One region of the Mycobacterium marseillense genome, then DNA from elsewhere that is predicted to be linked to it. Evidence: predicted binding sites of a transcription regulator. Region 1 holds the regulator's gene; the other holds the start of a gene.
The links. Region 1 encodes LexA, which represses DNA repair genes until DNA is damaged. Its sites were predicted from a motif close to CGAACANNTGTTCG; they were not measured.
Positions count from the first base shown of each region.

Region 2: G6N26_RS11415 (HNH endonuclease signature motif containing protein) is a predicted target of LexA. The motif match lies at 1,786-1,799, and genes of this name have one in related genera.

Region 1 covers NZ_AP022584.1:2,048,597-2,054,484, reverse strand. The annotation lists gene G6N26_RS09080 (acyl-CoA dehydrogenase family protein) at 1-851, shown strand, start outside; gene G6N26_RS09075 (hypothetical protein) at 935-1,132, opposite strand; gene G6N26_RS09070 (sunset domain-containing protein) at 1,394-3,649, shown strand; gene lexA (transcriptional repressor LexA) at 3,668-4,381, opposite strand; gene G6N26_RS09060 (LysM peptidoglycan-binding domain-containing protein) at 4,684-5,178, shown strand; gene nrdR (transcriptional regulator NrdR) at 5,330-5,794, shown strand; gene G6N26_RS09050 (peroxynitrite isomerase) at 5,839-5,888, shown strand, end outside.
Region 2 covers NZ_AP022584.1:2,518,450-2,524,337, forward strand. The annotation lists gene G6N26_RS11400 (AAA family ATPase) at 1-178, opposite strand, end outside; gene G6N26_RS11405 (hypothetical protein) at 198-680, opposite strand; gene G6N26_RS11410 (DUF4129 domain-containing protein) at 677-1,627, opposite strand; gene G6N26_RS11415 (HNH endonuclease signature motif containing protein) at 1,814-3,211, shown strand; gene G6N26_RS11420 (SDR family NAD(P)-dependent oxidoreductase) at 3,208-4,080, opposite strand; gene G6N26_RS11425 (TetR/AcrR family transcriptional regulator) at 4,077-4,679, opposite strand; gene G6N26_RS11430 (phosphotransferase family protein) at 4,739-5,875, shown strand; gene G6N26_RS11435 (hypothetical protein) at 5,875-5,888, shown strand, end outside.

The sequences.
Region 1 (5,888 bases):
ACCTGTTGGCGCTGGCGACCGAGGAGCAGAAGCAGCGCTGGTTGCCGAAATTCTGTACCGGAGAACTGATTACGGCGATCGCGATGACCGAGCCGGGAACCGGCAGTGACCTGCAGGGCATCAAGACCCGCGCGGTCAAGCAGGGCGACCACTACGTGCTGAACGGGTCAAAGACGTTCATCACCAACGGAATCAACTCCGACCTGGTGATCGTGGTCGCGCAGACCGATCCGGACAAGGGCGCCCAGGGCTTCTCGCTGCTCGCCGTCGAGCGCGGGATGGAGGGCTTCGAGCGCGGCCGGCACCTGGACAAGATCGGGCTGGACGCGCAGGACACGGCCGAGCTGTCGTTCACCGACGTGAAGGTGCCGGCCGAAAACCTGCTGGGACAAGAGGGCATGGGGTTCATCTACCTCATGCAGAACCTGCCCCAGGAGCGGATCTCGATCGCCATCATGGCCGCCGCGGCGATGGAGCAGGTGCTCGATCAGACCCTGCAATACACCAAGGAGCGCAAGGCTTTTGGCAAGCCGATCGGCAGCTTCCAGAACAGCCGCTTCGTGCTCGCCGAGCTGGCGACCGAGGCGACCGTGGTGCGCATGATGGTCGACGAATTCGTCCGCTTGCACCTGGACCACAAGCTGACGGCCGAACAGGCCGCGATGGCCAAGTGGTATTGCACCGAAAAGCAGGTCCACCTGATCGACCGCTGCCTGCAATTGCACGGCGGCTACGGTTACATGCGCGAATACCCCGTCGCGCGTGCGTATCTGGACGCCCGGGTGCAAACCATCTACGGCGGCACGACCGAAATCATGAAGGAAATCATCGGCCGCAGTCTCGGGGTATAGCTTTTCGTTTGCTGGATCGTCGTCCAGGCGGCGAACACGGTGCCGGGTAACGGCATTGACTTTGCGCCCGAATTCGGGCGCTTTCACGACCCTTCCCGAACACCGTCGGCGTCGGTGCGCCGACCGCGCCACCACGCATAGCCGGATCCACGATCCGCGCGCGCAGGACGCTTCGCGGCACCGGCAACCTCGTCGGGCGCAAATGCGTTGGGCGCGTCGGCGGTCCGCAGGCCGCGCTCGCTGACCGGGTCCCGGCCGCTTTGGGGGCGATATCCGCTCACCCGCCGAAAGTCGCGATTCGGCCGTGGCCCGGCATCATTTCGACATCGGTGTGGTATCCCTTTTTGTAAAATTTGTGATTTGACTTCGCATTTCTTGTTGGCTGGAGCAAAGTTATGCGAGCCCGGCGATAAGGCGGATCGTGAGCGGGTCCATTCCCCGCGGAAGAACGGCCCGCTCGCCGGTTATGCAGGTAAGGGCGTAGCCGCAGATAGAGCCGCGACCCGAGGCTGGAAGGCTTGGTGAAGGTGCACAGAGGTCACATGCGCAAGCTGATCGGAAGCGCGCTGGTCAGCCTGACGACCACAGCACTAGCCGCCGTGTTGCTGGCGCCCGTCGCGACCGCAAGCCCGATAGGCGACGCCGAAGCGGCGATGATGGCCGCGTGGGAGAAGGCCGGTGGCGACACCTCCCCGCTCGGCCCCCGCAAGGGTGACGTCTACCCCGCCGGGGACGGGTTCGCCCTCGACTTCGACGGCGGCAAAATGTTCTTCACCCCGGCCACCGGAGCCAAATTCGCCTACGGGCCCATCCTGGAGAAATACGAGATGCTGGGCGGCCCAGCGGGCAGCGATCTGGGTTTCCCGGCCATCAACGAGGTGCCCGGCCTGGCCGGCCCCGACAGCCGGGTGGTCACCTTCTCGGCCACCGACAAGCCGGTCATTTTCTGGACGCCCGACCACGGCCCGTACGTGGTGCGCGGGGCCATCAACTCCGCCTGGGACAAGCTGGGCAGTTCGGGCGGGGTGCTCGGCGTGCCGGTCGCCGACGAGACCTACAACGGCGAGGTGTCCTCGCAGAAGTTCAGCGGCGGCCAGGTTTCGTGGAACCGGCAGACCAAGCAGTTCACCACCGAACCGCCGGGGCTGGCCGACCAGCTCAAGGGACTGCAGGTGGCGATCGATCCCACCGCGGCGATCAACATGGCCTGGCGGGCGGCCGGGGGACCCAACGGACCCCTGGGCGCCAAACAGGGCGGGCAGACCGCACTCGGCGGTGACGGCATCGTCCAGACCTACGCCGGCGGCAAGGTGTTCTTCACCCCGGCCACCGGCGCGAACGCGCTCGAGACCGACATCCTGGCCAAATACGAGTCGCTCGGCGGGCCCGTCGGCAGCGGCCTCGGCTTCCCCGTCACCAACGAGACCGACGGCGGAATCGGTCCGTCCAGCCGGATCTGCACCTTCTCGGCCGCCGACAAGCCGGTGATCTTCCGCACCGCCGAGCACGGCGCGTTCGTCGTGCGCGGGGCGATGAAGGCCGCCTGGGACAAACTTCGCGGCCCGACAGGCAAGCTGGGGGCGCCGGTCGGCGATCAGGCCGTGGACGGCGACGTGATCTCGCAGCAGTTCACCGGCGGCAAGATTTCGTGGAACCGGGCGAAGAACACGTTCACCACGGATCCGTCCAACCTGGCGCCGCTGTTGAGCGGCCTGCAGGTGTCGGGGCAGAACCAGCCGAGCAATTCGGCCACGCCCTCGCACGCCAACAAGTTCGGTTGGCACTCGTGGTGGTGGTTGGCCGTCCTTCCGGTCCTGGTGCTGCTGGTGGTGTTGGCGTGGGTGCTGTTCGGATGGCGCCGGCGCCGCGCGGAGCGCGACGATGCGGCCGGCTACGCGCCCGAGCGCGGCTATGACGCGGCCGACGCGCCGTGGGGACCGGAGGACCCCGACCTCGCGACCGAGCATTTCGCGCTCGGCGGGCCGCAAGAACCCGAGCAACAGACGGACGCCGCGTCCACCGCGCGGGTCAGCTGGCAGCGTCAGGTTCCGGCGGAGAGCGAATACGGCGTCGAAGAGGAAGATCCCGACGCGATCGACACCGACTCCATCCCCGTGGTCTCGGAGGAGATGCTGTCGGAGGCCGACTATTCCGATGCCGGAGCCGATTACACGGACTACACCGACGCCGTTCCCGAGGTCGCCGAGGCCGAGACCGCGGATGACGCCGCCTACGTCGACGCCGATTACGTGGATGCCGATTATGTGGACGCCGACTACGTGGAGGAGGAGTACGGCGCCGAGGACGAGTATCCCGACGTCGCCGTCCCGCACACGCCGCCGGACGCCGATGCCGTGACGGGTGCCCTGGAAACGGCGGCACCCGAGGACGAGTATCCGGACGTCGCCGTGCCGGATGCGGACATCGAACCCGAACCCGCAGATGTCGCCGCGGGGCCCGACGTGTCCGGGGCCGCCGAGACCGGGGCCGCCGAGACCGGCGCCGTCGCGGCCGGGGCCTTCGTCGCCGGGGCCGCGCAGCGATCCGGCGGACGGCACGCCGCCGCGGATGAGGAAGACGGCTCGGACAACGGGCTGGCGGGCCCGGAGGGGCGCCCGACCATTCATCTGCCGCTCGACGACCCGTACCAGCCGCCCGATGGCTACCCGATCAAGGCGAGCGCCCGGTACGGCCTGTACTACACGCCGGGCAGCGACCTGTACCAGGACACGCTTCCCGAGATTTGGTTGGCCAGCGAAGAGGTCGCTTTGGCCAATGGATTCACCAGGGCCGACTAGCGGTTCGCGCGCGGGTCGTCAGACCTTGCGGATCACCGTCACGACCTTGCCCAGCACGGTCGCGTCGTTGCCCGGAATGGGGTCGAACGCCGGGTTGTGCGGCATCAGCCACACCTGACCGCCGGCGCGTTTGAACGTCTTGACCGTGGCCTCGCCATCGAGCATCGCCGCGACGATGTCACCGTTGTCGGCGACGTTCTGCTGGCGCACCACCACCCAGTCGCCGTCACAGATCGCGGCCTCCACCATCGAGTCGCCCACCACTTTGAGCAGGAACAGCGTGCCTTCGCCGACCAGCTCACGCGGCAGCGGGAACACATCTTCGACGGCTTCTTCGGCCAGGATCGGTCCACCGGCCGCGATTCGTCCGAGAACCGGGACGAACGTGGGTTCCGGCAACGCATCCGACCCGGCCACCTCGGTGGCAGGCGCGGCCACGTCGTCGTCGGCGCCGCGGACGTCGACCGCCCGGGGGCGGTTGGGGTCGCGGCGCAAATACCCCTTGCGTTCCAGGGTGCGCAGCTGGTGCGCGACCGAGGACGTCGACGTCAGCCCGACGGCGTCGCCGATCTCCCGGATGCTCGGGGGATAGCCGCGGCTGGTCACCGAGGCGCGAATGACGTTCAAGATGGTGCGCTGCCGTTCGGTCAGCGCGGAATCCACGGAGTGCAGCCGGCCGTCCGCCGCGGCCGGGCCAGCGTCGTTCGGGGAAATGTCGTTGCTGTCGCCCATGCCACTGAATGTAGCCGCACCGACGACAAGAATCAAACATGTGTTCGACTAGCGTGTCGCCCGGGCGCCGCCCGTCGGAAAAGGTCGGAAAAGCGCCGCCATCGGCCGAATCACAAATGTGTAACTCTTGCCGCGACCGGGTATTTGGGCCTTGTGACAGTGGTAGAGGCCGACGGAGTTGTCGGTGGTGTGATCTAGCGTTTTGCTCGTGCGACACGCTTCGCTCAAATGTTCGGGTTTCGAACACACAAGCGATTAGAGTCGAACACACGAGCGAGAGCTAGTTGACCGGAGGAACGCAGATGACAGTCATCCACACGCTTGCGCCGCGTACCAGCAGTCTTCGGCGCCCGATCAACGGACCGGTTCAGGGCGTTCGGTACGGCAGGGACGGTGCGACCCGTTCCCGCAGGCCCGCCCCGTCGCGGCCGGCGGGCGCGGCGACACGCTACTACGGCACCGGGGTCGCGATGTCTGTCGCTCCGCACCGCAGGCGCGTCGTCACCTGGGCGACCACGGTTGGGCTGGCGTTGGCCGCCGGGGCGATCACCTTGTGGCTGGGTCTCGTCGCGAACGTCGGGCAGGCCCTCAACGGCGACGCGACAAACGCGGCCGCGCCCGTTCCGAACCGGCTCGCCGTCGTGCGGGTCGACGCGGGGGAGTCGCTGCAGGATGTCGCTCACCGCGTGGCGCCCGACGCGCCGGCCACCGAGGTGGCTGACCGCATCCGTGAGCTCAACGACCTGAACTCGCCGACACTGGTCGCCGGCCAAACGCTGATCGCTCCGATCGGCTGACAGCGGTTGTGCCCCAACGGCTCCGGCTCGTGAGGTGTCCGGCCGGCGTGGTCCCGGCCCGGGGACGGCGGCTCCGTTAGCCGTGCAGGTCAGCGCACAGGTACGCTCAAAGTTCTGCGTTACCTGGTTGTCGGCACGGTGAGGAGCGGTCATGCACTGTCCCTTCTGCCGTCATCCGGATTCCCGGGTGATCGACTCGCGCGAAACCGACGAGGGGCAGGCCATCCGGCGCCGCCGATCGTGCCCGGAGTGCGGAAAACGTTTCACCACCGTGGAAACCGCGGTCCTGGCGGTGGTCAAGCGGAGCGGCGTCACCGAACCCTTCAGCAGGGAAAAGGTCATCAGCGGCGTCCGCCGGGCCTGCCAGGGCCGCCAGGTGGACGACGACGCGCTGAATCTGCTGGCCCAGCAGGTCGAAGACACGGTGCGCGCGGTGGCCTCCCCGGAAGTCCCCAGCCACGAGGTCGGCTTGGCCATCCTGGGGCCGCTGCGCGATCTCGACGAGGTGGCGTACCTGCGGTTCGCGTCGGTGTACCGGTCTTTCGAGTCCGCGGACGACTTCGAGCGCGAGATCCAGGCGCTGCGTGAGCACCGCGGAGTGGCGACTCCGGGCTGATGGATCGCGCGAGCCCGGGCCGGGCGGCCCGCTAGGCTCGAAGGATGCCCCCTGAGTTGCATCCGGACCTCGCGGCCCTGGCCCCGCTCCTCGG
Region 2 (5,888 bases), 470 kb from region 1:
AGGATCTGGCGATCAGCGTCTTGCCGAGGCCGGGAAGATCCTCGATGAGGATGTGGCCGCGCGCGAGAACCGCGGTGAGGATGAGCTTGAGCGCCGAGCGCTTCCCCACCACCACGCGTTCGATCTCGTCGAGAATCGCCTCGCAGTGTGCGGTCGTGGTTGCCGCCGGCAGCGTCATGTCTGGATCGCGCCCCCTGTCATACCTGCTCCAACTTTCGCAGAATCTCTTCCAGCGCCGCCCGGCCCGGACCCGGATGGCGGTCACCGTTGCGCATGACATTGTTGGGGTTCACCCAGTCCCACAGTTCGACACCGAAGAGCATTCGGCCGGTCGCGTGGAACGCCGCGCGGTCTTTGGCTTGCCTTTGGCCCGTGGCGATTTCGTACCGACGGGCCAGCATCGGCCGCAGATGCCGGTCCCAGTCAGCCCGGGTGGCCTCCGACCACCGGATCGTCGTCTCGGTGGTGGAAAGCCAGCGGCGCAACGAATCCCCGAGGTCGTCGCCCTCCGGCTCGGTGTCGGGCTCGAGTCCGCGCCCCAGGGTGCGCCGCAGGCTGAGCAGCACCAGGGCCAGGCCGATGCCGGCGGCCGACAGCACGAGTCGGCGGTCCTGCTGCGTCAGCGCCAGCAGCTCGATGCCGATGATGAGGAAAATCCCCAGGGCCGTGGTCTTTTTCATGCGGGGCTCCGCGATCGGAGTTCGTCGAGGACCAATCGAAGCACGCGCACCGCCTCGTCGCGGTGGCCCTCGTTCATCACGTGCGGGCTGAACCGCGCCTCGGTGAACAGGTTCACCAGTTCGACGGCGTTATCGGCATGCAGGACATGGTGTTCGACCGCGCGGGCCAACACCTCCGACGGGGTGTCGAAGTCCTGGGGGGCGGCGCCGGGAACATGCGCGAGTTCGCGTTCCATCGCGGCGTAGCAGGCGATGATCGCCTCGCGCGGTTCGCGGCTGAGGTCCGTCATCTCGGCCAGTCCACGTTCGGCCGCCCGGGCCAGTGACCGCGAAGGCGGGGCGGTTGCCGGGGATTCGCCCGGCTCGTCGGCCCTGCGGGGTGCCATCGGGCGCCACCGTCGCCTCGCCGTGGCGACCGTTCCCGCGACGACCATCAACAACATCGCGGCCGTGCTGGCGAGCAGCACGCCGAGCATGTTCTGCGAGCCGTCGCGCGCGCGGTGCTGATGCGGCTGCTGCGGTGGCCTCGAGCCCCCGTGCGGCGACGGCGGCGGGCCCCCGGTCTCCGACGGTGAAGGAGCCGGTCCGATGCCGTGGGGCACCAGGAGCCGGGCCAGCAACATCACGACCAGCAGCCAGGCCACGATCACCGCGAGGGCGATCAGCAACACGCGCCAACTCGGCCGACCCCTTCCGGTGCCGAGCATGTCGGACAGTGCGCCGGCGGATGGCGCGGCCGCCCGTGGATCTCGCAGCCGCGCGACGACCGCGATGGCGACCAATGTGAGCGTCGCCGCCAGCATCGCGACCACGAACACCATCGCCGCCCGGCCCCCCGACTCGCTCCGGGCCGTGTTGTGTTGGGCCGGGAGATACCCGCGCAGGGCGGCCGCGACCACGAGCAGGAGAACGATCAGGGCCACGACCCGCCCTGTCGGCTTGTCCATACCAGGCATGGGCACACCACTCAACCGGTTGCCTGCCGCCGTTGCGGCACTGGCTTTGCTCATACTTGCACGTCAGCCGGCCCTAGGGCCAGGACCGGCGCCGTCGCTTATCCACAGCCGGCGGTTCATCCACAGATTGCCCTCGCCGTCATGTCCATCGAACATATATTCGATACCGTCGCCTGCATGGGCACCTTCTGGAACTCGGCGCAGGCGCAGGAGCGGATCGGCGCCGCGCTTGACGCGATCGACGCGGCCCACGACGTGCTGCGCCGGACCCCGTCGGATGTGGTCGGTAACGCCTTTCGGGTCGAGGTCGCCGAACGCCTGGAGATCCAGCACCGCACTAACCGGGGTCTGATGTATCGGGTCTTCGGTGAGATCGCCGACCGGCCGGACGGCCCCGGGTCGGTGCCGTCGGTGCGCACCACGCTGTGGGCGCGACTTCGTATCACGCCCAAGGAGATCACCCGCCGCTTCAAACTCGCCGCCCGTATTCAGCCGCGGCGTTCCCTGACCGGTTTACCGCTGGAACCCGAGTTCCCGGCCTTGTCGGCGGCGGTGTCAGCCGGCACGGTCGGCGAGGACCACATCCGCGCCGTGTGCGCCGCTGTCGACACGTTGCCCTCCCGCGTCTCCCCCGCCGACGCGGCAGACGCCGAGCGCAGGCTGGTGCAACACGCGGCCACAGTGGACGCAGCCGTGGTCACCAAACTGGGCCGGCGCATTGCCGACTACCTAAATCCGGACGGTCTTTTCAACGACGTCGACCGGGCCCGCCGCCGTGGGCTGCACCTCGGCCCTCAGGGCCCAGACGGAATGTCACGACTGTCCGGTCTGCTGGATCCCGAGACCCGTGCCTACTTTGAAGCCGTCGAGGCCGCCGTGCGGCCCGGCCGCCATCAGCCCGATAGTGCGGATGGCGATACCGAGGCGCGCGATGAGCGCACACCGGCCCAGCGCTGCCACGACGCCCTCAAGATCGGCCTGGAATCGGCCATCGGCTCCGGTCAACTCGGCGTGCACCGCGGTCATCCCGTCACGGTGATCGCCACCACCACGCTCGCCGAACTCGACCAGGCCGCGCACGCCGCCGTCGACTCGTCGGTCCCGATGCCTACACCCGCGCACACCGGCGGTGGCTCGCGCCTGCCCATGCCGGATCTGCTTCGCATGGCGTCCAAGGCAATTCACTATCTGGCCGTGTTCGACGAGCACACCGGGCGTCCGTTGTATTTGGGCCGCCAAAAACGGATCGCGACCGCAGATCAACGGATCATCTGCTATGCGCGCGACCGCGGATGCACCCGGCCCAATTGCCTCGAACCCGGTTATCACTGCGAGGTCCATCATGCGCCCGAGTGGGCGAACGGCGGCCGGACCGACGCGGACAAGCTGTTTTTCGCCTGCGGCTCCGACCACCGCGCGGCGAGCCGGGGCGAATGGCGAACCGCGGTCGCCGGCAATGGGCGACTCCGCTGGAGCGACGGGGCCGGACCGCCGGGCATCAATCACGCGCACCATCCCGACGAGCTGCTCCGCGGCGATCCTGACCCGCCCGAGGGCGATTCCGCACCCGCCTAGTCGAGCGCGAAAGGCCGGAAGCTGCCGTCGAGTACCTGCAGGTGCCCGATGCTGCGTCCGGTGACCTTGCCGGGGTCGACAAGCGCCAATTCCACTGCCGCGCGGGCGAATTCATCCGCCGAGGCGGTGTCGTCGAAGTTGCGGGCATAGTAGGAAAGCCCCGGCGTGAGGATCGGCTTGGACGGCGACAGCGCGTTGACCGCGATGTTGTGGTCGGTGAGATCGAACGCCGCGCATTGGGTGAGATGCTCGAGCGCGGCTTTGGATCCGCCGTAACCAGGCAGCACACCGCCGCTGCGGTCGGCGTACGGACCATCACCGGGCAGTCGCGACGCGACCGAGGTGATGTTGATGATCGAGCCGCCGCCCGCCTCGATCATGTCGGGGCACACCAGCTGCATCAGCTCGTAAGCCGCGAACACCGCGATATCGAAATGCCGGCGATACGCGTGCAACGGCGTGCTGACGAATCCCGGCCAGCCCGGCTTGGCGCCGCCGCTCGGCGGCTTGGCGGGCTTGGTGCGCGGTTCGGCGCCGGGCACCGGCGGGCGGCCGGGCGCGGTGAAGGCCGCGTTGTTCACCAGAATGGCGATGGGGCCCAACGCCTCTCGCGCCGAGTCCACCAGCCCGGCGATCTCCTCGCGGTCGGTCAGATCGGCCCGCACCGCGACGGCGCGTCCGCCCGCGGCCTCCACGTCGGCGACCGTCTCACCGATCGTTCCCGGCAGCCGGTCGTCCCAGACCTCTTCGGTGCGCCCGCCGACCGCCACCGCGGCGCCCTCGGCCGCCAGCGCCAACGCGATCGCGCGGCCGAGGCCGCGGCTGGCGCCGGTGACGATCGCGGCGCGCCCGGCGAGCCGGCCCGTCATCGCCGCACTCCGTGCACGACGATGGCCGTGGTCTGTTCCACCCACGCGTCGTCGAGCTCTTCCTCCGGGCGCAGCAGCATCCGCAACATCGTCGCTCCCCCGATCAACTCGATCAAGCGGTCCGGATCCACGTCGGGATGGGCTTCGCCGCGGTCAACCGCCTCGCGCAGCCGCAGCCGCACCGCGGTGAACAAGTCCGCGAACCGCGACATCACGCGCGCGTTGAGCGCGGGATCGGCCGTCATGTCGGCGACCAGGCCGGGCAGCGCGGCGCGCACCACCGGGGTGGTGAACACGTCGCGGGTGGCCTCGATCATCATCCGCATGTCGGCGGCGATGTCCCCGGCCGGCGCCTCCAGCGCGGTGGGGGCGACCGGGAAGGCGGCCTCGTGCACCAGCTCGGCCTTGCTCGACCATCGCCGGTACAGCGCCGACTTGGTGGTGCCGGCGCGCTCGGCCACCGCGGCCAGACTGATATTTGAATAGCCCGTTTGGACAAGCAGTTCCGCGGTCGCCGATAGAATGGCCGAGTCGATACGCGGATCGCGCGGGCGTCCGGCGCCGGGGGCCTTGTCAAGGCCGGACGGGTCTGCTTTCATAACGCTACCTACCGTATCGTAATTGCCGCGAAAAAGTCTCAAAGAATGGAGGCACTCCCGTGGCCACTGAACCGGCAGTCGACAACGTCGACCGGCTGCAGCGCTCCAGCCGCGACGTCACCACGTTGCCGACGGTGATGTCGCGCTGGCTTTCTACCGTACTGCCCGACGGCGCAAAGCCCGAGGTGACCGTGGAAAGCGGCGTGGATTCGACGGGCATGTCGTCGGAGACCATCATCTTGACCACCCGCTGGCAGCAGGACGGGCAGCCGACCGAGCAGAAGCTCGTGGCCCGGGTGGCGCCCACCGCCGCGGACGTGCAGGTCTTCCCGACCTACCGGCTCGACCACCAATTCGACGTCATCCGCAAGGTCGGCGAACTCACCGACGTGCCCGTGCCCCGGGTGCGCTGGCTGGAGAACACCGGCAACGTCCTGGGCACACCGTTCTTCGTGATGGATTACGTCGATGGGGAGGTGCCGCCCGACGTCATGCCTTACACGTTCGGCGGCAACTGGTTCGCCGACGCGCCCGCCGAGCGGCAACGCGAACTCCAGGACGCCACCGTCGGCGTGCTGGCGCGATTGCACTCGATTCCCGACGCGCAGAACACCTTTGGCTTCCTCGCCGAGGGCCAGACCGGCGACACCGCGCTGCGCAAGCACTTCAACTGGGTGCGGTCCTGGTATGACTTCGCGGTGCCCGACATCGGGCGATCGCCGCTCCTGGAACGCACCTTCGACTGGCTGGAGGCCAACTGGCCGGCCGAGACGGCCGCCGCCGAACCGGTGCTGCTGTGGGGCGACGCGCGGGTCGGCAACGTGCTGTACCACGACTTCGCGCCGGTGGCGGTGCTGGACTGGGAAATGGTGACGCTGGGGCCCCGCGAGCTGGACGTTGCGTGGATGATCTTCGCGCACATGGTCTTTCAAGAGCTCGCTGGCCTGGCCACGCTGCCGGGGCTGCCGGAAGTGATGCGCGAAGACGACGTGCGCGCCACCTACGCACGCCTGGCCGGTGTCGAAATCGGCGACCTGCACTGGTTTTACGTGTACTCGGGCGTGATGTGGGCGTGCGTGTTCATGCGCACCGGCGCGCGGCGGGTGCATTTCGGCGAAACCGAAAAGCCCGACGACGTCGAATCGCTGTTCTACCACGCCGGGTTGATGAAACGTCTGATCGGAGAGGACCAGTAATGCTCGGACCGCT